2 regions of the Bacillus sp. AL-1R genome follow, and region 2 is predicted to be linked to the other one. Evidence: a T-box and tRNA genes for the amino acid it is inferred to sense, from the RefSeq annotation. Region 2 holds a T-box; the other holds one or more tRNA genes.
What was found. The T-box of region 2 lies ahead of argS (arginine--tRNA ligase). A T-box ahead of a tRNA ligase gene usually reads a tRNA of that ligase, here a tRNA-Arg.

Region 1 (12,618 bases), 760 kb from region 2:
TCTTCTTAATCTCTATTTTCTACGATTCCCATTTATGGTTTCAGTTGAGCAGACTTTTGCTTGTGCCGGCCTGTTTTAAACAGTTATCGATAAAAGTAATAGTCTTACAAATAAGGCTGATTATATATTACTCATTTCCAATATAATAAAAAAAACGAAACAATTTTTTGTTTCGTTTTAAGAATCGTATGTATGGCGGTCCCGACCGGGATCGAACCGGCGATCTCCTGCGTGACAGGCAGGCATGTTAACCGCTACACCACGGGACCATTTTGGTTGCGGGGACAGGATTTGAACCTGCGACCTTCGGGTTATGAGCCCGACGAGCTACCAGACTGCTCCACCCCGCGATAATGTGGATACTATTAATAAGATCCATGAAAGTTAATGTTATTATGACCATCCCAATCTCAGGATGTTTATGCAAGTAGCGGCTCGATTGGTATGCTGATGTTATTTCTTCGAAGCATATTCGTTCGTGCTCCACCCCGCGATAATGTGGATACTATTAATATAGTTCCATGAAAGTTAATGTGTTATGACCATCCCAATCTCAGGATGTTTATGCAAGTAGCGGCTCGATTGGTATGCTGAAGCTATTTCTTCGAAGCATATTCGTTCGTGCTCCACCCCGCGATAATGTGGATACTATTTATAAGATCCATGAAAGTTAATGTTATTATGACCATCCCAATCTCAGGATGTTTATGCAAGTAGCGGCTCGATTGGTATGCTGAAGTTATTTCTTCGAAGCATATTCGTTCGTGCTCCACCCCGCGATAATAAAAAGATTTATATCTATAAAAAATCCAAACCAGGCGACGTTCTACTCTCACAGGGGGAAACCCCCAACTACCATCGACGCTGAAGAGCTTAACTGCCGTGTTCGGTATGGGAACGGGTGTGACCTCTTCGCAATAATCACCTGATTTGTATTTGAGTTGTACTTCGTACCCTCAAAACTAGATAATGTCATTATCAAACTTGTTAGTTAAGTCCTCGACCGATTAGTATCAGTCAGCTCCACGTGTCACCACGCTTCCACCTCTGACCTATCAACCTGATCGTCTCTCAGGGGTCTTACTAGCTTAACGCTATGGGAAATCTCATCTTGAGGGGGGCTTCATGCTTAGATGCTTTCAGCACTTATCCCTTCCACACATAGCTACCCAGCCATGCTCTTGGCAGAACAACTGGTACACCAGCGGTGTGTCCATCCCGGTCCTCTCGTACTAAGGACAGCTCCTCTCAAATTTCCTGCGCCCACGACGGATAGGGACCGAACTGTCTCACGACGTTCTGAACCCAGCTCGCGTACCGCTTTAATGGGCGAACAGCCCAACCCTTGGGACCGACTACAGCCCCAGGATGCGATGAGCCGACATCGAGGTGCCAAACCTCCCCGTCGATGTGGACTCTTGGGGGAGATAAGCCTGTTATCCCCGGGGTAGCTTTTATCCGTTGAGCGATGGCCCTTCCATGCGGAACCACCGGATCACTAAGCCCGACTTTCGTCCCTGCTCGACTTGTAGGTCTCGCAGTCAAGCTCCCTTATGCCTTTACACTCTTCGAATGATTTCCAACCATTCTGAGGGAACCTTTGGGCGCCTCCGTTACTCTTTAGGAGGCGACCGCCCCAGTCAAACTGCCCACCTGACACTGTCTCCGAGCCGGATCACGGCTCTAGGTTAGAATTTCAATACAGCCAGGGTAGTATCCCACCGACGCCTCCACCGAAGCTAGCGCTCCGGCTTCTCAGGCTCCTACCTATCCTGTACAAGCTGTACCAAAATTCAATATCAAGCTGCAGTAAAGCTCCACGGGGTCTTTCCGTCCTGTCGCGGGTAACCTGCATCTTCACAGGTACTATAATTTCACCGAGTCTATGGTTGAGACAGTGCCCAAATCGTTACGCCTTTCGTGCGGGTCGGAACTTACCCGACAAGGAATTTCGCTACCTTAGGACCGTTATAGTTACGGCCGCCGTTTACTGGGGCTTCAATTCAGAGCTTCTCCCGTAAGGGATAACCCCTCCTCTTAACCTTCCAGCACCGGGCAGGCGTCAGCCCCTATACTTCGCCTTGCGGCTTCGCAGAGACCTGTGTTTTTGCTAAACAGTCGCTTGGGCCTTTTCACTGCGGCTCTCCCGGGCATACACCCAAAAGAGCACCCCTTCTCCCGAAGTTACGGGGTCATTTTGCCGAGTTCCTTAACCATAGTTCTCTCGCTCACCTTAGGATTCTCTCCTCGCCTACCTGTGTCGGTTTGCGGTACAGGCACCTATTTCCTCGCTAGAAGCTTTTCTTGGCAGCGTAGAATCAGGAACTTCGGTACTATATTTCCCTCGCCATCACAACTCAGCCTTACGATGTGCGGATTTGCCTACACATCAGCCTAATTGCTTGGACGCGCATATCCAGCAGCGCGCTTACCCTATCTTTCTGCGTCCCTCCATCGCTCAAACGGAAATGAGGTGGTACAGGAATATCAACCTGTTGTCCATCGCCTACGCCTGTCGGCCTCGGCTTAGGTCCTGACTAACCCTGGGAGGACGAGCCTTCCCCAGGAAACCTTAGGCATACGGTGGACGGGATTCTCACCCGTCTTTCGCTACTCATACCGGCATTCTCACTTCTAAGCGCTCCACCAGTCCTTACGATCTAGCTTCAACGCCCTTAGAACGCTCCCCTACCACTGATACCATATGGTATCAATCCGCAGCTTCGGTGATACGTTTAGCCCCGTTACATTTTCGGCGCAGAGTCACTCGACCAGTGAGCTATTACGCACTCTTTAAATGGTGGCTGCTTCTAAGCCAACATCCTGGTTGTCTAAGCAACTCCACATCCTTTTCCACTTAACGTATACTTTGGGACCTTAGCTGGCGGTCTGGGCTGTTTCCCTCTTGACCACGGATCTTATCACTCGTAGTCTGACTCCTATGGATAAGTCATTGGCATTCGGAGTTTGACTGAATTCGGTAACCCGTTGGGGGCCCCTAGTCCAATCAGTGCTCTACCTCCAAGACTCTAACACATAAGGCTAGCCCTAAAGCTATTTCGGGGAGAACCAGCTATCTCCGAGTTCGATTGGAATTTCTCCGCTACCCACACCTCATCCCCGCACTTTTCAACGTGCGTGGGTTCGGACCTCCATTCAGTGTTACCTGAACTTCATCCTGGACATGGGTAGATCACTCGGTTTCGGGTCTACGACCACGTACTAAATCGCCCTATTCAGACTCGCTTTCGCTGCGGCTCCGTCTCTTCAACTTAACCTTGCACGGGATCGTAACTCGCCGGTTCATTCTACAAAAGGCACGCCATCACTCGTTAACGAGCTCTGACTATTTGTAAGCACACGGTTTCAGGTTCTCTTTCACTCCCCTTCCGGGGTGCTTTTCACCTTTCCCTCACGGTACTGGTTCACTATCGGTCACTAGGTAGTATTTAGCCTTGGGAGATGGTCCTCCCAGATTCCGACGGAATTTCACGTGTTCCGCCGTACTCAGGATCCACTCAAGAGGGAACGAGGTTTCAACTACAGGGTTTTTACCTTCTTCGACGGACCTTTCCAGGTCGCTTCATTTACCCCGTTCCTTTGTAACTCCGTATAGAGTGTCCTACAACCCCAAGAGGCAAGCCTCTTGGTTTGGGCTATCTTCCTTTTCGCTCGCCGCTACTTGGGAAATCGCTATTGCTTTCTATTCCTCCAGGTACTTAGATGTTTCAGTTCCCTGGGTCTGTCCTCAGTACCCTATGTATTCAGGTAAAGATACTACTCCATTACGAGTAGTGGGTTCCCCCATTCGGAAATCTCCGGATCAAAGCTTACTTACAGCTCCCCGAAGCATATCGGTGTTAGTCCCGTCCTTCATCGACTCCTAGTGCCAAGGCATCCACCGTGCGCCCTTTCTAACTTAACTAATTTTAAAACTAATTGAATTAAACTTACGCAGTTTAATGAATGACATTATCTAGTTTTCAAGGTACAAATGTTGAGAGTGAACTCTCAAAACTAAACAAAACAATGAAGAAACATTTCATACATGAACCGTCGGTTCATGATGTCTCCATAGAAAGGAGGTGATCCAGCCGCACCTTCCGATACGGCTACCTTGTTACGACTTCACCCCAATCATCTGTCCCACCTTAGGCGGCTGGCCCCTAAAAGGTTACCCCACCGACTTCGGGTGTTACAAACTCTCGTGGTGTGACGGGCGGTGTGTACAAGGCCCGGGAACGTATTCACCGCGGCATGCTGATCCGCGATTACTAGTGATTCCGGCTTCATGTAGGCGAGTTGCAGCCTACAATCCGAACTGAGAATAGTTTTATGGGATTAGCTCCACCTCGCGGTCTTGCAACCCTTTGTACTATCCATTGTAGCACGTGTGTAGCCCAGGTCATAAGGGGCATGATGATTTGACGTCATCCCCACCTTCCTCCGGTTTGTCACCGGCAGTCACCTTAGAGTGCCCAACTGAATGCTGGCAACTAAGATCAAGGGTTGCGCTCGTTGCGGGACTTAACCCAACATCTCACGACACGAGCTGACGACAACCATGCACCACCTGTCACTCTGTCCCCGAAGGGAAAGCCCTATCTCTAGGGTTGTCAGAGGATGTCAAGACCTGGTAAGGTTCTTCGCGTTGCTTCGAATTAAACCACATGCTCCACCACTTGTGCGGGCCCCCGTCAATTCCTTTGAGTTTCAGTCTTGCGACCGTACTCCCCAGGCGGAGTGCTTAATGCGTTAACTTCAGCACTAAAGGGCGGAAACCCTCTAACACTTAGCACTCATCGTTTACGGCGTGGACTACCAGGGTATCTAATCCTGTTTGCTCCCCACGCTTTCGCGCCTCAGCGTCAGTTACAGACCAGAAAGTCGCCTTCGCCACTGGTGTTCCTCCAAATCTCTACGCATTTCACCGCTACACTTGGAATTCCACTTTCCTCTTCTGCACTCAAGTTTCCCAGTTTCCAATGACCCTCCCCGGTTGAGCCGGGGGCTTTCACATCAGACTTAAGAAACCGCCTGCGCGCGCTTTACGCCCAATAATTCCGGACAACGCTTGCCACCTACGTATTACCGCGGCTGCTGGCACGTAGTTAGCCGTGGCTTTCTGGTTAGGTACCGTCAAGGTGCCAGCTTATTCAACTAGCACTTGTTCTTCCCTAACAACAGAGCTTTACGACCCGAAGGCCTTCATCGCTCACGCGGCGTTGCTCCGTCAGACTTTCGTCCATTGCGGAAGATTCCCTACTGCTGCCTCCCGTAGGAGTCTGGGCCGTGTCTCAGTCCCAGTGTGGCCGATCACCCTCTCAGGTCGGCTACGCATCGTCGCCTTGGTGAGCCGTTACCTCACCAACTAGCTAATGCGCCGCGGGCCCATCTGTAAGTGATAGCCAAGGCCATCTTTCAATCAAGGAACAGGAGTTCCTTGATGTCATCCGGTATTAGCTCCGGTTTCCCGAAGTTATCCCAGTCTTACAGGTAGGTTGCCCACGTGTTACTCACCCGTCCGCCGCTAACTAACGGGAGCAAGCTCCCATTAGTCCGCTCGACTTGCATGTATTAGGCACGCCGCCAGCGTTCGTCCTGAGCCAGGATCAAACTCTCCATAAAAGTTAAGTTTAAATCTTGTATTGCTCAAAAAACTAATAATTGACGTTTACTTCATGTTTTGTTTAGTTTTCAAAGTTCATAATGGAGCGGGTGATGGGAATCGAACCCACGACCGAAGCTTGGAAGGCTTCTATTTTACCATTAAACTACACCCGCGAAATGGTCGGGAAGACAGGATTTGAACCTGCGACCCCCTGGTCCCAAACCAGGTGCTCTACCAAGCTGAGCCACTTCCCGTAATATGGCGCGCCCGAAAGGACTCGAACCCATAACCTTTTGATCCGTAGTCAAACGCTCTATCCAATTGAGCTACGGGCGCATATTATAAAGTGTGTCGTCTTCGTTAGCGACTTTTACAGTTTACAACATCTGACTGTTCATGTCAACACTTTTTTTAAAAAGTTTTTTTAACTTTAAAAGCTTACTACGATAAGCTTTCGTTGACTTCGTTAACTTGTCCGACTCGACTTAAACTATATTAAAGTATCCAACAACTAATGTCAACACTTTAAAATAAAAAATTTACGAATTTGTATACTTATTTGATCTACCTCGACTTAAAGTCCTTTTTTCAAGTTATTAAAGTACTTTTAATCAATACATATTTATCATTTCCGACATAGTACTACGAAACACTAACTGAATTACTTTGGTACAATTTAAGTACATACCCCAATTATACAGAGTATCTCCTTTTTCTATATAATAAGAAAATCTATTTTTCATATCTGATATGTAACGAGATTGAATTTGTATATGAAGTGTTTTCGAATACTTTTTTCTTTTAAATAAAAAATATGAACGAAGAACATAAAAAAAGATAGTAAACTAATATAAGGTAATCTAACTTAATAGGAAGTGTGAAAAATGGATATTAATAATTTTCTTACAATCCTCCTTATCATCAATATACTTTTAGCAGGAGTACTTGTATTTATTGAAAAAAGAGATGTTGTTGCCACGTGGGCTTGGCTAATGATCTTACTTTTTATACCTATAGTGGGTTTTGTTCTATATTTATTTTTAGGTAGGCAGCTAAAACAAAAGAATTTCTACCATCTATCCACTAAAGAAAGAACTTATCTACAATTGGCAGTTACGGACCAGGCTAATAAAATTCATAATGATCAAATTTTTCATCAAGATGAGCTACTATCAAAGCATTCACATTTAATTATGATGAATTTAAAGTCAGCTAACGCTTTATTAACGACAGATAACGAAATCCGAACGTTTCGAGATGGTCACGAAAAATTTAATTCTCTATTTAAAGACATACAACTTGCCCAAAAAGAGATTAATATCGAGTACTATATCATCCAGCGTGATTCATTAGGAAAGAAACTAAGAGATGAACTTACAAAAAAAGCAAAAGAAGGTGTAAAAATACGAGTCCTGTATGATGACATTGGTTCCAAAAGAATTACCCCTTCCTTTTTCAAAGAACTTGTTAAACATGGTGGCGAGGTAGTAGCGTTCTTCCCTTCATTCCTAAGACTGATCAATTTTCGTTTAAATAATAGGAATCATAGAAAACTGTGTATTATTGATGGGAAAATTGCCTATATTGGAGGATTCAATATTGGAAATGAATATCTTGGTATTGATCAGAAATTTGGTTATTGGAGAGACACTCATTTTCGGATAATTGGAGAATCAGTTAATCAAATTCAAGGTAGATTTATTTTAGATTGGCAACAAGCCACTAATCAACCTGTACATAGTATAGAAGAATTCTCATTTAATAGTGAAAAGAATATTGGAAGTACCCCTATCCAAATAGTTGCAAGTGGACCAAATTCAGAAACAGAACATTTGAAAAATATGTACGTTAAATTAATTATGTCAGCTAAAAAATCTGTTTATATTCAAACACCGTATTTTATTCCTGATACAAGTATTATGGATGCGTGCAAAATCGCAATTTTATCTGGTATCGATGTAAGAATAATGATTCCAAGTAAACCTGATCACCCATTCGTGTATTGGGCAACTCTATCGTACGCTGGAGAACTTTTATCATATGGTGCAAAAATATTACTTTACGAGAATGGTTTTTTACACGCTAAAACAATCGTTGTGGATCATGAAGTAGCTTCAGTAGGAACTACTAATATCGATACTCGTAGTTTTAAATTAAATTTCGAAATAAACGCGATTACCTACTCAGAGGAAAAAGCTTCTGAATTACGAGATCTTTTTATACTTGATAGTAAACATTGTAGTGAGCTTACAATTGATAAATATCAAGAGAGATCAGTCATAATCAAGTTTAAAGAAGCTATCTCACGTCTTTTATCTCCAATATTGTAAAGAAGAAACATTACTTAACGGTAATGTTTTTTATTTTATCTTTATAGAAATCGAAAGGTGATACACAGTAAAAAAAATGAAAAAAGCAAATGAAATACTTAAAGAAGAAGCATATAACTTAATGTGACAGAAGAAATGAACTTAGTTTATGTTGTTACGACCTTTTTTTAAATCAAAAAATTTCTGTATTACAGTAATGCTTATAAATAATATAAGAAAATCCATTATAGGATAAAGTATGGTTTTGGGCACTAATTTGTTATAGAAATACAAAAATAGAACCGCCCATAATATAGTAGAATATTTTAATATGGTATTCATATATCCCCAGTTAGTAATATGGCTGTTTTACTTAAAACTCTCTTAATTAACTCGACTTTATTATTACAGCCCCTCCTTTTAATATTTAATCTAAGTATAACAAGGAAAAGCCCTTCATAATTGTTCTAATTTTGACTATTTTTTAACCATAAATAACAAAAAAAAGAAGCCAGCGATTGCCAACCCTAAAAAACTTCCTAATTTGAATTATGTAGTTTTTAGTTATCAAAAGTGAGTTTTTTCATATAAAAACTTATTCGTACTCAATCAATCATCACTGAGTGTATTTCTTTTTATAATAGTCCGATCCAACTCCACCAATTATCATCAATATCATCGGTATAAAATTTATAATGAAATGATTACCCTTTAAGATTGTAATATCCGCTCCCATAAATTTATTCAAAAGGAAAATAATCAATTTAGTCAGTAATAAAATAGCGCCAACTATAAAGATACAGTCAAAAGTTATTTTTAAATTCGGATTTGCTAACTGTTTACTATCTTGAATTATTTTTTCTTTTAATTCATCATCGCTTCTTAATAACTCATCAATGGTAATATCAAATAAATCACTTAATTTAATCAATACCTCAATACTTGGATAATTTTTTTCCGTTTCCCATTTGGAAACGGTCTGTCGACTTACATGAATCTTCTCTGCAAGGTCATTTTGTGACCATCCTCTTTTTTCACGTTCATCTTTTAATCGTTTACTAAAAATCATGAAATCACTTCCTTTCAGTAACTCAATTATTATTAATATACGATGTTATGTAAAGATAGTATTACGTGCATTAGGGTGCAACCTGAAGTTGCCATGTATAAATCATCATTAAATCACCATTTTTGCTATATAATAACCATTCTAATAATATTCAAACAAGAATTACTTAAATAGAAGAAAAACAAAAAAGACACCTTACAATTGTAAGATGCCTGATAAGTCATATTAAGATGCGGCCGAGAGGACTTGAACCTCCACGGAGAAACCTCCACTAGGCCCTCAACCTAGCGCGTCTGCCATTCCGCCACGACCGCGAATAAACAAAAGTGAGCCATGAAGGATTCGAACCTTCGACCCTCTGATTAAAAGTCAGATGCTCTACCTACTGAGCTAATGGCTCGTAATAATATAAATTTATAAAATATTGCGTATTCTATATGACGTCCTTGTCTCAGATAGAAAATTCAAGTAGCAGTTCGACAAGTACGCTGAAGTAATTGCTTCGTAGCATATTCGTTCGTGCTCTACCTACTGAGCTAATGGCTCGTAATAATACAAATTTATAAAATATTGCGTATTCTATATGACGTCCTTGTCTCAGATAGAAAATTCAAGTAGCAGTTCGACAAGTACGCTGAAGTAATTGCTTCGTAGCATATTCGTTCGTGCTCTACCTACTGAGCTAATGGCTCGTAATAATACAAATTTATAAAATATTGCGTATTCTATGTGACGTCCTTGTCTCAGATAGAAAATTCAAGTAGCAGTTCGACAAGTACGCTGAAGTAATTGCTTCGTAGCATATTCGTTCGTGCTCTACCTACTGAGCTAATGGCTCGTAATATAAAGATATTACAAGTATAACAAAATACCAAATATTTTAAAACCAACTTACTGTCTACACGATCGCGTCTAAGATAAAATAAAATCCCTTACCTTAAACATATTATTAAAAAACTAAAATGGCTGGGCTACCTGGATTCGAACCAGGGCATGACGGAATCAAAATCCGTTGCCTTACCGCTTGGCTATAGCCCATTGATATAACATCATGAATCAACTTCTCAGAATAACCTTCATGAAGTTGCACCACAGGATTTTTTTTATGTTGTACTGCCTCTACCTCTCGACTTTACTCCTCAAGATAAAAAACAATCAAACATCTCTACAAAAAACAAAATGGCTGGGCTACCTGGATTCGAACCAGGGCATGACGGAATCAAAATCCGTTGCCTTACCGCTTGGCTATAGCCCATTGATATAACATCATGAATCAACTTCTCAGAATAACCTTCATGAAGTTGCACCGCAGGATTTTTTTTATGTTGTATTGCTCCTTACCTCTCGAATTTTCCCCTCAAGATAAAAACAATCCGACAATCTAACTCCAAATCCACTCTTACTATTTTTCTCCAAATAAAGAAAAAAATACTACAATTTGTAGTAAATAGTGGCGGTCCCGACCGGGATCGAACCGGCGATCTCCTGCGTGACAGGCAGGCATGTTAACCGCTACACCACGGGACCATATGAAGTTAATGGTGGAGGATGACGGGCTCGAACCGCCGACCCCCTGCTTGTAAGGCAGGTGCTCTCCCAGCTGAGCTAATCCTCCAGGATAAAAATGGTGACCCGTACGGGACTCGAACCCGTGTTACCGCCGTGAAAGGGCGGTGTCTTAACCGCTTGACCAACGGGCCAAAAAAAATATGGCAGAGAAGAAGGGATTCGAACCCTCGCACCGCGTAAACGATCTACACCCTTAGCAGGGGCGCCCCTTGAGCCACTTGGGTACTTCTCTATTATAATGGCTCCGCAGGTAGGGTTCGAACCTACGACCACTCGGTTAACAGCCGAGTGCTCTACCACTGAGCTACTGCGGAAAAATTAATAATCTTTTCATCAAGTGCTAAAACGTGATGACAAGTATTAATATAAACTATATGCATATTAGATGTCAACACTATTTATAATTGTTTTAATGGACTTTTGCATAAACCACAAACATAGCGTTTAATGTCCACTTTTCTTTTTCTTAAGAAGGTTTGCCCACACCCTGAACATCTATATTTATACTTATATGAATGCGTTCTTTTTTTTATCGAATTTAGTGGTTTACAATACCTAGGAGCTCCTACTTTTTTTAATAGTTCTTTAAAATCTTTATCTTCGTGTTTGTATCCTCTCTTCATAATATGAAGATGATAATGACAAAGCTCGTGTAATATGATCCCTTTTAACTCTTCAATTCCGTGTTCTTCAAAATAAAACTTATTTAATTCGATATTACTTGTTTTTAATAGATACCTACCACCAGTTGTCCTCAATCTAGTATTGAAAGTAGCTTGGTGGAGAAATGGTCGATTGAAATATGTGATTGATAGTTCTTCAACCAGTTTTTGTATCTCCTCATTATCCATTTTATGATTCTCCATCCTTTTTTCTTCTTTATTATAACTGAACAACTCACATATTCTTGGGTATGTGCATACATTAAACTTACAAATGAGAATTTCAAAAGATCTTATTAGTACGATTTATGCTAAATAGGCTGCTCTTAGTAAATCTCTCTACAACGGCGTAATTTTTACTATCAAAATGAACAATACAGTTATCCTTTTTATACAATGTATCGGAAGGTTACCCCTCACTCATTTATTTCATCGCCCATCCTAAAAAAAGATGGGCGAAGATTTTTAAGTTGGAGGTTTTCATCATGGCAATGCCTAGTTGGCTTAAATCTCAAATTCAAAAAGCATTTTATGAAAAAAACCGTTATCAAATTAAATTATTGAATCAATGTTGGTTTTATTATCAAAAAATTAAGCTTTGATAATTTCTTTCGATTCAATTGGTAGCATAGATAAACCTACTCTTTGTTTCTTTTGGTCTACTTCAGCAATCCAGACCTTTACTACTTGACCAACTGATACAACATCAAGTGGATGCTTAATAAATTTGCTGCTCATTCTAGAAATATGAACAAGACCATCGTTCTTTAGTCCAATATCTACAAACGCACCAAAATCGACTACATTTCTTACTGTCCCTTCAAGTTCCATCCCTATTTTTAGATCTTCAATTTGAAGAACATCTTGGCGAAGGATTGGTGCTGCTAATTCATCTCGTAGATCTCGTTCAGGTTGCATTAATGATGCTAGAATATCTTTTAGCGTAATTTCACCAATATCTAATTGCTCTGACACTTCTTTTATATTAATTGTCTTTAGCTTTTCTTTCAGTTCATTTGAACCAATTTGACTTGTTGAGAAATTTAATTGCTTTAATAATTTTTTTACTTGTACGTAGCTCTCTGGGTGAATACTTGTACGGTCTAAAGGTTCATCTCCTTCAAGGACACGTAAAAATCCAATACATTGCTCATATGTTTTAGCACCTAGTCTTGGAATTGTTTTAAGCTCTTTTCGGTTTGTTATTTTCCCTTTTTCATCACGGTAATTAACAATATTTTTCGCAACTGTTTTAGACAAGCCTGATACGTATTGAAGTAGTGAGACCGATGCTGTATTTACATTTACGCCAACTTGGTTAACAGATGTTTCAACAACAAATGATAATGATTCATTTAAGCTTTTTTGAGATACATCGTGTTGATATAATCCTACCCC
Region 2 (12,618 bases):
GTATAATTAAATCAATCATTCTTTTCCTGCTCACTTTTCGTTTGTTTTTCTAATAATTTTTCGAGCATATTAGCTCTTTCTTTTAATTTCACATAATCACTTACAATATTTAATGCTGTCAATACAGCTAATTTATTAGTATCTAATAATGGATTTTTTTTATTTATTTCTTTCATTTTATCATCTACAATTGAGGCAACATGGCGAATATGATCTGTTGACTCGTCACCAGTAATTGCATAATGTTGCCCATAAATAGTTACATTTAGTTTTTGTTTCGATGAAGAATTGGACAACTTCATACCTCCATTCAGCTCTTAAACATTCTAACCTTAACTATAACATGAAATTCAATACAAACAAAAGTATTGGAAAATATCCATTTAAAGGAGAAATTTATGTCAAACACTGTAATAACAGTTTCTGAGGATACTCTCTTAAAGATGAAAGAACACTACCAAAGTAGCCTTCAATCAAAAGTACCACAAGGTGGAGTATTTATGGCCAAACCAAATGGCTGTACAATCACAGCATATAAATCAGGTAAAGTAATGTTTCAAGGCTCCAATAGTGATGCCGAAGTAAGTAAATGGCAAGGAAAATCGGCTAGCCAAACTACTAAAAAAGCAAACCCTACCAATACGAATTCAACTTTACCAAAAAACTTTTCAAGTCTTGCAGTGATCGGTAGTGATGAAGTTGGTACAGGCGACTACTTTGGTCCAATGACTGTAGTAGCTTCTTTTGTAGAACCAAGTCAATTCGAATTATTAAAAGAATTAGGCGTAAAAGATTCCAAAGAATTAACTGACGATGCCATATGCAGCATAGCAAAAAAAATTGTTCATGTCGTAACTTACAGCCTATTAGTACTCAACAATGAGAAATACAATTCAATGCAAGAAAAAGGCTATAATATGAATAAACTAAAGGCGTTACTACATAATCAAGCAATTCGAAATACAATTTCAAAATTGGGAGATAAAAAATATGACGCCATCTTAATTGATCAATTTACTCCTCCAAATCTGTATTACAACTATTTAAAAGGGACTAAAGAAGTTATTCGTGATAAAGTTCAATTTGCTACTAAAGCAGAAGGTTTGCATCTCTCAGTTGCAGTTTCTTCGATTTTAGCCCGCTATGCTTTCCTACAGCAAATGGATCAATTAAGCGAACAAGCTGGAATGACTTTACCAAAAGGCGCTGGAGCAAAAGTTGATCAAGCTGCTGCAAAACTAATTAAATCCAAAGGTTTTGAAGCTTTACGAAATTTAACGAAATTACATTTTGCTAATACTGAGAAAGCATTAAAGATTGCTAAAAAATGAGAGTTACGGAGGCTTGATATCATCTCGCTTCCTACGAAAAGTTACGAAAACATCAAAAAAGCTGTATTCTAAACATTCATTTAGAATACAGCATCTACTATAAATACAATGAATCCTAATAAGCTAGCAACTTGTTTTTGTTTTTTATAGCGAAGCATCGGTTTAGATAATAAAAATAAACAGATCAAAAATCCAAAAGGGATCGGTAACCAAAATAACCTAAAAGGTAAAGATGCTAGTACATAATAACCGATCATTTGAAACCCAAGATTACTAACATCCCGCAAAATGGCATCTTTATAAACTGCTAACACACCAACTAACAATCCGACATAAAGTAAAAAGATTAACATCAAGCCACCTCCAAGATTGTCCTACTAATAACCTATTCACCTATGGCTTGTCTAAAGACTCATAAAGAAAAATGTTTAAACATATCCATAATATGTAGAAACGAAGGAGGAATACTTAGATGAATAATTTAATAAACGAATTTAGTAGTCTAATCCAATCAGTACCAAAAATCATTAGAGCCTTATCAAATACAGACTTTAAACCAAGTCTTACAAAATGGTCTAAAAAAGAAATACTTGGACATCTTTGCGATTCTGCAACTATGAATCATAAAAGATTTATAGATCGATTGTCTTCTAATGATGAACTCGTTCTTGAGCTTTATAAACAAAATTCATGGGTAGAGCTAAATGATTATCAAAATAGCTATACCATTGAAGAAATACTTTCATTATGGACTGCTTTAAATTCTCGTTTCATAAATGTGCTATCAAACATGTCAGAAGACCAATGGAAACTACAATATATTAGTCAAAATGAAGAGGCTGTTACACTAAGTTGGTTATTTACTGACTATATTGACCATATGAAGCACCATTTAAATCAAATATTAGGATAGGTAAAGGTATCGCCATGAAATTTAAGGTGAAGAAAAATCCTCTTTTAGTCGCCCTAATTCTGAGCTTAATACCCATTATTTTTTCAGTTCCCATCGTTAGCTTTATTGAAGCCGATCGCACAGGAATCATCATAAGCTTAGTAGCCTTTGTCTTTTTATTTCCAATATTAATTACCCTAGTATACGCTTTATTCAAAACATACCATGAATTAACCGACAATGAATTCAAATCAAAATTCGGATTCATAACAATTACAATTCCATATAGTGAAATCAAAACAATTAATTTCTCCAATAATCCAATTTCATCACCTGCATGGACCTTCAAACGTTTAAAAATTGAATATAAAAAATACGGATATGCTTTACTATCTCTTCCAAAAGATGAAGACAGTTTTTTACAAGAAATAAAAAAACGCTGTCCAGATGCCACTATATTAAATCGTCAAAAAGAAGAAGTTTTAATTAAATATAATCTTTAAACAAAGAAAACTCACAAGATCATACTATCCCTTGCGAGTTTTCTTTGTTTATGATTGATTTTTTGTCAGAACCCCTCATGAGTCCTTTTCCTTTTTCCCTTACTCATAAATCCTTAATCTAAAGAAGTTAACCGATATAAAAAAAAGCCTCATAAGCAATTTAACTTATGAGACCTCTTACATAATTAATTATTAATATATTTCTCAAAAACTGATCCGAAATCTTTCACTTTGTATTGCTCTCTAGATTTCATTAACCATTCAAAAGCAGCTTCATTAATTTCTTTAAAACTGTTCACTACATTATTTTCATTTGACGTTACGCGACCTAATGTAGTAGAAGCAATTTCGATGCTTTCTTTAGCATATCCAAGTGATTTTTCATTTTCATGACTAATTTCAGCAATCATTAGTAATGCTTTATAAAGGTCCTTAACTTGTTCAATATGTTTTTTATGAACATCAATCGAAAACTCTCTACCACCCATATTGAACTTAATTTCAACATCTAAATCAATTGTACCAGCTGTTTCAAGTAAAACATGTGTGATTTTATGAGTGTGATAATTATAACGATGAAGTGTACGTTTCTTACTGATTGCACTTGTACCGTCTAAATGAATTAAAGCCTTATTCGTAAAGCAATACTCATCTGATTTTGATTTAATTAAGAAATAAATTTTTTCATTATCTTCATGCATTACATAATCGTCAGAATCAACTTTGTCATAATTTTTCGGTTCAATAACACTACCTACATCACTTAAACCAAGCATATCTGCAGCAACTTTACCAAACATTTAATTTCCTCCTCTAAAATAGTAGGGTACGGCTATTTAAGTATTTATACGCCTTCAAAACCCAATTTTTAACTGTTACACTTCTGAATTATACAGTAAATACAAAAATATGGGGATAGGCATAGTAGGGGGATATGTTTTTTTTTCCTTTTTTTTATAAGGTCTACTATTTTAATTCGGGTCTAACCCTTCCCCCCTTAATTTAATGTTGAACACATCCCCGGTTGCAGACTATAATTAGATGGTGACTGTTTAAATTCCGTTCTTTCAATAAGAACATTATTATATGAAAAATAAAGAAAAGGTGTCGATCTATGAGTATTTTAACTGTTAAAAACTTAAGCCATGGATTCGGTGATCGTGCAATTTTTAATGATGTATCTTTCCGTCTATTAAAAGGTGAACATATCGGTCTTATTGGTGCAAATGGTGAAGGTAAATCAACTTTCATGAATATCGTTACTGGAAAATTACAGCCTGATGAAGGTAAGGTTGAATGGTCTAAAAAAGTACGTGTAGGTTATTTAGATCAGCATGCTGTATTGCAGCCAGGTATGACAATTCGTGACGTATTAAAAAGTGCTTTCCAATATATGTTTGATTTGGAAAATGAAATTAATGAATTATATGTAAAAATGGCTGATGCAACTCCAGAAGAAATGGAAAAAATGCTTGAAGATGTTGGTGTTCTTCAAGATACTTTAACAAATAATGATTTCTATATCATTGATGCTAAAGTTGAGGAAATTGGTCGTGGTTTAGGTTTAGATGAGATCGGACTAGATCGAGATGTAACTGAACTTTCTGGTGGTCAACGTTCAAAGGTTCTTCTATCAAAACTTCTTTTAGAAAAACCAGATATCTTATTACTCGATGAGCCTACTAACTATTTAGATGAGCAGCATATTGAATGGTTAAAGCGTTATTTACAAGAGTATGAAAATGCTTTTATTTTAATTTCACATGATATTCCGTTTTTAAATAGTGTTATTAACTTGATTTACCATATGGAAAACCAAGAATTAAATCGTTATGTTGGTGATTATGATAATTTCAAAGGAATTTATGAAATGAAAAAATCACAATTAGAATCAGCATATAAACGTCAACAACAAGAAATCTCTGAACTAAAAGATTTCGTTGCACGTAATAAAGCGCGTGTTTCTACACGTAATATGGCTATGTCTCGCCAAAAGAAACTTGATAAAATGGATGTAATTGAGCTTGCACGTGAAAAGCCAAAACCAGAATTCAACTTCAAACCAGCTCGTACTTCAGGTAAATTAATATTTGAAGCAAAAGATTTAGTAATTGGTTATGACGAGCCTCTATCTAAACCTTTAAATCTACGTATGGAACGTGGACAGAAAATTGCTTTAGTTGGTGCGAACGGTATCGGTAAAACGACGTTAATGCGTAGTTTACTTGGTGATATTAAACCAATTTCTGGTGAAGTAGAACGCGGTGAATTCCTTCACATTGGATACTTCGAACAAGAAGTAAAAAGTGATAATAATAAAACATGTATTGATGAAGTTTGGGATGAATTTCCATCATTTACACAATATGAAGTTCGTTCAGCACTTGCAAAATGTGGTTTAACGACAAAGCATATTGAGAGTAAAGTTGCAGTTTTAAGTGGTGGAGAAAAGGCGAAAGTTCGTTTATGTAAGTTAATTAATCAAGAAACAAACTTACTTGTACTCGATGAGCCTACTAACCATTTAGATGTAGATGCTAAAGAAGAGCTAAAACGTGCACTAAAAGAGTACAAAGGAAGTCTTTTAATTATCTGTCACGAACCTGAATTCTACCAAGGTTTAGTAACAGACGTATGGAATGGCGAAAACTGGACTACTAAGGTGTTTTAATTTAATACAAAAAAGAGAGACGAAAAAATTGTTTCGATCTCTCTTTTTTTGTTTTTAAAGTGAAATATTTTGACTTAGCTTTGAAGTCCATTCACTTGGGTGTTTTCTTTTCTTTGTTCCTTTTGGGATTGAATTGATATAACCGATATGAAGAGCTCCTAAAATTTTTCGATTTTCTGGTATGCCCATCTCTTTGTAAAATTGTTTATCAAAAATATAAGGGTTTGTACGCCAAACCATTCCAATATTTTTTTCCCAAGCTGCTAATTGTAAATTTTGTACAAATGCACAGGTTGCTCCGATCGCTTCTAAATTTTTCTTTTCATTTACTGAGTGATCTGTCGTTATAATTAAGTGCAAAGGTGTGTCAACGATATACGTTTTAAAGAATTCTGTTGATTTTTTTATTTTCTCAACTGTATATGTTTCAGTTAATTCCATTCTTTCGTAACTTTCTACAATTTTTGAAGCATAATATTCTTTTTCTTTCTCTTCTGAAACCATAATAAATTGCCAAGGCTCTTCTTTACTGTGGAAAGGAGCATAAGATGCTGCCCCAAGTAGCTCCATAAATTCTTCCATATTAATTGGATCCTTTTTTGTATCTCTAATCGTTCTTCTATTTTTAATAAAATTTAATATCGACATTGAACGTTTTCCCCTTATTCTCTTATCTTAAATTCATTATAAATGTAAATGATAATCATTTTCAACCTAACTTTGAAATTTTGATTACTTTCTTAGACGACTTAATCCTTTTTCACTACACAAAATCATTCCATAACTATGTATATGTAATTAAAATTAGAAAGACTGTGTTTTTAGTTCTGCAATCAATCCAAAAAGAAAACAGGTATTGAAGATCAATTTTTCTTCAATACCTGTTATTTTACATTTCTTTTGGAGCACGAATTCCTAATAATCTTAGTCCTTCTTCTAAAACAATCGAAACAACTTTAATTAATGCTAATCTACTCTCTAATTGGTCATCATTTGTTAAAATATGCGTATTTCCATAATATTTATTGAAGCTTTGTGCCAAATCTATTGTATATTTAGCAATTACAGATGGTTCAAATTGTTCAAAACTACGTGTAACTTTATTAGGGAACTCAAGGATTTGTTTTATGATGTCCCAACTATATGAATCATCTAGTCCATCTTGTTTATTTAAATCCTGTGATGAAGCTTTCTCTAAAATTGAATTTGTTCTCGCAATTGAGTATTGTACATATGGCCCTGTTTCACCTTCAAATTTTAGCATCTGATCTAATGAAAATTCGATATTATTCATACGATCATTTTTTAAATCTTGGAAAATGATTGCACCGACTCCAACCATTTTTGCAACTTCTTCTTTATTTTTTAATGTTGGATTTTTTTCTGCAATATTTTGACTAGCTAAACTAATCGCTTCCTCAATTACCTCTTCTAATAGAACAATTTTCCCTTTTCGTGTAGACATTTTTTTACCATTTTGTAGAATTAAACCGAATGGCACATGTACCATTTCATTTGCCCATTCGTAACCCATTTTCTTCAAAACTGTAAATACTTGGTCAAAATGCAATGCTTGTTCTCCACCTACAACATACACCGCTTTATCAAAATCATATGTTTCTTTACGATAAAGTGCAGCTGCTAAATCTCTTGTTGCATACAGTGTAGCTCCATCAGATTTTCTAATTAAGCACGGCGGTAATTCCTTTTCCGTTAATTCAACAACATCGGCACCTTCTGATTCCACTAAAAGGTTTTTTTGCTCTAGAAGTTCAATAATTCGCTCCATTTTATCATTGTAAAATGCTTCTCCGTTGAAGCTGTCAAAGTTAACTCCTAATAAATCATAAACTAACATGAATTCTTTAAGAGACTCATCACGAAACCACTTCCATAAATGTAGGGCTTCTTCATTTTTTTCCTCTAATTGCTTAAACCAACTTCTAGCTTCTTCTTCAAGTTGGGGCTCTTTTTCAACTTCTTCATGAAATTTAACATATAATTTTAGAAGTTCCTTGATCGGATTTTCTTTTACTGCATCTTGATTACCCCAAAGTTTATAAGCAACAATTAATTTCCCAAACTGTGTTCCCCAGTCTCCAAGGTGATTAATTTTTATTGATTTATACCCATTTTTTTCAGCTATTTTAGCAATTGAATTACCAATCATTGTTGAACGCAAGTGCCCCATCGAAAATGGCTTTGCAATATTTGGTGAGGAACAATCAATCGCAACCGTTTTGTCTTTTCCAACTACTTGGTTTCCATAATCCTTCCCTTGACCGAGAACTAATTCAATTACTTGCTTACTAACTAGCTTTTTATTCAAAAAGCAGTTTACATACGGGCCGTTCGCTTCTACTTTTTCAATTAAATCATGATTAATCTGTAGTGCAATTTCTTTTGCAATCAGAACTGGAGATTTTTTTAATGCTTTTGCTAATTGGAAACACGGAAATGCTAAATCACCTTGATCTGCATAATGCGGTTTTTCAATAAGTGAATTAATTTCTGTTAAAGATAAAGATCCATTTAAAGCTTTTTCAATTTGTTCACTATACATATTTACATAATTCATAATGATCAATCCTCTCCAAAATATAAAAAACCCGTCTCTATTATAAGAGACGGGTCTAACTAATCCGCGGTACCACTCTAATTGTTCAAATATATTGAACCAGCTTAAAATTTGTTAACGAGGTCTTCCCCGGCAAAGTCCTACTATAAATTCAGACTAGCTTCTCCGAAGTGCGCTTCATCTTATTCGCTCTGTTAGGCTTCCACCATCCCCAACTCTCTATAAGATCAACATAAGATTACTCTCTTCATCTAAAAATTTTCAATATTCATTTTTTCTATTTAATCATATCTAATGTAGAAATTCAAGCAAGAATTTTTTTAAACTCTATGAAATGCACCAATTGTTGACAACCTTAATAACATAGAAATTGAGGTGGAATTCATGAAAAAAAAACCAATAACTTTAAGTCTTTGTATGATTGTTAAAAACGAAGAAGCTGTACTTTCCAGATGTTTATCATCTGTATCTAATATAGTAGACGAAATTGTCATTATTGATACTGGTTCAACAGATAAAACGAAGGAAATTGCTAAAAAATTTACAAATTCAATATATGATTTTACTTGGATCAATGATTTCTCAGCTGCAAGAAATTTTGCATTTTCTAAGGCAACGAAGGATTATATTATGTGGCTAGATGCGGATGATATTATCACTGATGAAAATGCGAAGAAGTTACTTAAATTAAAAAAGTCATTAACTAAAAATGTCGACGCTGTCAAAATGAAATATCATCTAGCGTTCGATGAAAATGGTAATCCTAGCTTTAGTTCAGTAAGGAGTCGAATCGTTAAGCGCGAAAGAAACTTTAAATGGATTGGTTTCGTTCATGAATATTTAGAGGTCTACGGCGAGATTATCCAATCAGATGCCGCAATTATTCATCAAAAAGACAAAGAATATTCAGATCGAAATTTAAAAATTTATGAAAACGCAATTTCTTCCGGAAAAGAATTAAGTCCTCGCGACAAATACTATTATGCAAATGAATGCGTTGATCATCAGTTATTCGAAAAGGCAATTAAATGGTATGAATTGTTTCTTGATGAAGGCAAAGGCTGGTATGAGGATAATATTCAAGCCTGTGGAAAATTGGCAGACTGCTATTTAAATACAAACGAATTAGAAAAAGCTATTAGCAGTTGTCTACGCTCATTTTCTTATGATGGACCACGAGGAGAAAACTGCTGTCGATTAGGATTTATTTATCTTCAACAAGGAGATTACACACGAGCAATTTCATGGTATAAACTTGCTACGCTAGTTGAAGTACCTAAAAATAGCCCTTTTATAAATATGGCTTGTTACACTTGGTTACCTAATCTACAGCTATGTCTTTGTTATAGTCGATTAGGAGATCAATTAACTGCTAGAAAATATAATGATGTGGCAGCAAGTTTTGTTCCGAATAATCCTTCTGTTCTACACAACCAAGCGTATTTCCGCTCATATTTTAAAGAACAATAAATCATCCTCTAATCATTATTTCTTAAACTCTACTGTTTAAAAGTCACAATAAGTGAATTGGATACTACTTATTTAGTAAATCAACATAAATAGATCATCAATCATTTAATACAAAATAATAAGAAAGGGTGATAGCTTGATCACAGTCAGTTTATGCATGGTTGTACAAAATAATGAAGCCACAATTGAAAGATGCCTTCGTTTAGTTAGTAGCATAGTTGATGAAATTATCATCGTTGATATGAATTCCCACGATCGAACGATTGAGCTAGCAAGACAGTTTACAGACAATATACATGCCTTTGATGGTGTGGATGAACTAGAAGCATTAAATGTTTCAAAATCTTTGGCAACAAAAGACTTTATACTTTTACTAAACCATAGTGAAGTTTTACTAGATCATGATCGTTTAAATTTTTCTAAGCTAAAACAGTCATTAAACAATGAAGTTTATAATGTAGATTTTGATTATCAAATCGGTTGGAATGTAGAAAGCAAGCAAAAAACTAGTAGATTATTTAAAAGATTAAGTTCAAATAGTAGTTCTCCAAATACAGAATCATTTTCTACTAATCTCCTTATTACTGATCTTCCTTTTACACAAAATGCAAAAGAAAATATTCAAATTTATGAACAAATGTTAAGTAATCACATTAATCTTTCTACGATGGATTTATTTTATTATGCAAAAGAGTTAAGTACAAATCGTCAACATGAACAATCAATAAAGTATTTTTTAAAATTTTTGAGATTAAATCAGCCATTTGAAGAACTAAATATCCTTGCTTGTCATTATATTGCTAATTGTTATCACGAGTTTAATCTAAAAGACTTAGAAACTACTTGGTTATTAAAATCGCTTAAATATGGCAATACTCATCCAGAAACATGTTGTAGATTGGCTTATACATTTTTTGAAAAAAATAATTTTGATTCAGCCATTTATTGGTATAAAGAAGCAACATTAAATAAGGTTAACGATCGTTTAATTCATCACAACCCATCATGTACCACTTGGCTGCCACATTTACAACTGGCAGTTTGCTATGACAGAATAGGTGAATTACGCCTTGCAAATGAGCATAATGAATTTGCCTATCAATTTTATCCAACACACCCAAGTATTCTTTCAAATAGAGAGTACTTTTCAAATAGATTAAATAACGAAGGCAGCTGAGGATCTCTCAACTGCCTTTTCATCATTTTTTCTTTACTAACAAGAGCATATCATATATTTCAAGATTTGAAGTTAGTTGTTCAAGATTTATTCCAAAGCTATGAGCTAAATGAACTACTTCTTCAAAAAACAACATAATATTTAAATCTACATTTATATTTTCATTCTTTTTCCTCGTCACTTCAAATTGGTCAGTGGGAAATAGTGTATTAATTGTTGCAGATGTGAAAAATCTTATATTTTCTTTTTTCAAAATACCAGCGTGTATATAATTCCATTGACCTTGTAATAATTGAAAGAGAACTTCTCCGTGGGAAACATTTGGAACTCTACAAATAATTGAGCCAGATGGTTTTAAAAGATTAGTTATTTTTTTTATAAAACTCCAAGGATCAACAAGTTGGTTTACAATATTATCAATTATGATTAAATCAAAATACGCCTCTGGGTAACTGTGGGGAACTTCATCAATACTAATTGTATCAACCCTCTTATAAAATTGTGATGCAATTGAAGATAATTCTGAATCGCTTTCTGTTCCATATAATTCACAATTGTATAGATTTTTAATTTCTAAACCAGTTGCTCCGGCTAAGCAACCAATTTCTAAAACATTATTTATATTACCTGGTACCATTTCAATAATTTCCGTCTTTGGATACCCAATATCGATTAAATTATTTCCCCACTTTTCGATATATTTCATTCTATTTTCAACATATAGATGATTTATATTAATATCACTATTTCCATTGAATGTCATGTGCCCGTAATGATGAACAAATGAATCTAATGCAATATGCAATTCATAGCCTTCTAAAATAGTTCTTAAACAAATATCATCATCTTCAAATGAACCTAGTTTAAACCTTTCATCAAATCCTACTAATCGATCAATTAATTCACGTCTTACTAATAAACAAAATCCTACTAATCTTAATACTTGCTTAGACATTCCTTTAACACTTGCACAATATCTTAATGAAAAATCATTGATTTCTTGGTCATTTTGATAATCAACATTAATTCGCTGCAATCCACTTACATAATTACTTACAGGCCCAACCATGCCAATTTTATCATTACTATATAAAAGAGTAAGCATTGCATCTAACCAATTTTCTGTAACGATTGTATCATTATTTAAAAATAATAGGTTATCACCTGTAGCGACTTCAATTCCTTGATTACAACCTTTCGCAAACCCCATATTGCTCTCATTAAAGATTGTAATAAATGAAGGATTATTTCTTAAATATTCTCGTGTGCCATCAGTCGATCCATTATCAATAACAATGATTTCTACTTCATCTTTCTTTGTATATTTTGCAAGACTTTCAAAGCATTTTTTCGATACCTCTAGCTGATTATAAGTTAAAATAATAATGCTAGTTTTCATTCATTTAACACCTTCTTAGTATCTCACTTCATTAGCAAGTATGATTTCTTTTACTTTCATTTATCTAAATACCCATGCAATAATTAATGTATTCAGTATGGAAATATTTGGTCAGCACTAATTTTTTAATAAAAAAATCCTCATTAATTTATTCGAATAGATTACTATTGAATAATTAATGAGGACTGTCATCACCTAAATATTGGACTACTAATCTCTAAGAGTGATCGTTAAGAAATACGGTGAACTGACCAAGTGATACCAGCTGTATTGTTTCCACCTAAAGTAAGCTGAACCGTCAATCCGTCTGCTTCATAGAAGAGACCGATCACATCTCCGGCAGTTAATTCTAAATCTCCAGTAATCGTGACAGCTCCATCTCCTAGAATTGCTCTTAAGTTCAGTACTGCAAGTATATTTACATCTAAAATTGGTACTAAACCACTTATTAAGTCAGCAGTAGTAGGAGCAGTTCTACGTATTACAAAAGAAGGATTTATTCCTGCTCCAATATCAGCTGTTAATGTTGCAGATGTTGAATAGTTAATTGTTGCTTCAAAAGTATATCTTCCTGTAGCAGGTACTGTAAAATTACCA

Region 1: it has a tRNA-Arg gene. The T-box ahead of argS (arginine--tRNA ligase) is inferred to sense a tRNA for this amino acid. The anticodon was not compared.

The regions. Positions count from the first base shown of each region.
Region 1 covers NZ_CP197469.1:4,215,346-4,227,963, forward strand. Annotated here, with positions in the region: tRNA gene ACSBO6_RS20005 (tRNA-Asp) at 194-269, opposite strand; tRNA gene ACSBO6_RS20010 (tRNA-Met) at 274-350, opposite strand; rRNA gene rrf (5S ribosomal RNA) at 814-929, opposite strand; rRNA gene ACSBO6_RS20020 (23S ribosomal RNA) at 988-3,925, opposite strand; rRNA gene ACSBO6_RS20025 (16S ribosomal RNA) at 4,079-5,628, opposite strand; tRNA gene ACSBO6_RS20030 (tRNA-Gly) at 5,711-5,784, opposite strand; tRNA gene ACSBO6_RS20035 (tRNA-Pro) at 5,789-5,865, opposite strand; tRNA gene ACSBO6_RS20040 (tRNA-Arg) at 5,871-5,947, opposite strand; gene cls (cardiolipin synthase) at 6,496-7,941, shown strand; gene ACSBO6_RS20050 (helix-turn-helix domain-containing protein) at 8,537-8,989, opposite strand; tRNA gene ACSBO6_RS20055 (tRNA-Leu) at 9,221-9,303, opposite strand; tRNA gene ACSBO6_RS20060 (tRNA-Lys) at 9,317-9,389, opposite strand; tRNA gene ACSBO6_RS20065 (tRNA-Gln) at 9,953-10,027, opposite strand; tRNA gene ACSBO6_RS20070 (tRNA-Gln) at 10,170-10,244, opposite strand; tRNA gene ACSBO6_RS20075 (tRNA-Asp) at 10,441-10,516, opposite strand; tRNA gene ACSBO6_RS20080 (tRNA-Val) at 10,529-10,604, opposite strand; tRNA gene ACSBO6_RS20085 (tRNA-Glu) at 10,615-10,689, opposite strand; tRNA gene ACSBO6_RS20090 (tRNA-Ser) at 10,700-10,790, opposite strand; tRNA gene ACSBO6_RS20095 (tRNA-Asn) at 10,798-10,872, opposite strand; gene ACSBO6_RS20100 (SprT family protein) at 10,957-11,409, opposite strand; gene cmpA (cortex morphogenetic protein CmpA) at 11,712-11,822, shown strand; gene ACSBO6_RS20110 (Tex family protein) at 11,812-12,618, opposite strand, start outside.
Region 2 covers NZ_CP197469.1:3,455,863-3,468,480, forward strand. Annotated here, with positions in the region: gene ACSBO6_RS16605 (CvpA family protein) at 1-19, opposite strand, end outside; gene zapA (cell division protein ZapA) at 12-302, opposite strand; gene rnhC (ribonuclease HIII) at 399-1,331, shown strand; gene ACSBO6_RS16620 (hypothetical protein) at 1,412-1,684, opposite strand; gene ACSBO6_RS16625 (DinB family protein) at 1,804-2,244, shown strand; gene ACSBO6_RS16630 (PH domain-containing protein) at 2,259-2,726, shown strand; gene ACSBO6_RS16635 (PH domain-containing protein) at 2,912-3,526, opposite strand; gene ACSBO6_RS16640 (ABC-F family ATP-binding cassette domain-containing protein) at 3,841-5,397, shown strand; gene ACSBO6_RS16645 (nitroreductase family protein) at 5,452-6,045, opposite strand; gene argS (arginine--tRNA ligase) at 6,287-7,975, opposite strand; T-box leader at 8,018-8,238, opposite strand; gene ACSBO6_RS16655 (tetratricopeptide repeat-containing glycosyltransferase family 2 protein) at 8,360-9,445, shown strand; gene ACSBO6_RS16660 (glycosyltransferase) at 9,582-10,622, shown strand; gene ACSBO6_RS16665 (glycosyltransferase) at 10,645-12,021, opposite strand; gene ACSBO6_RS16670 (exosporium protein) at 12,252-12,618, opposite strand, start outside.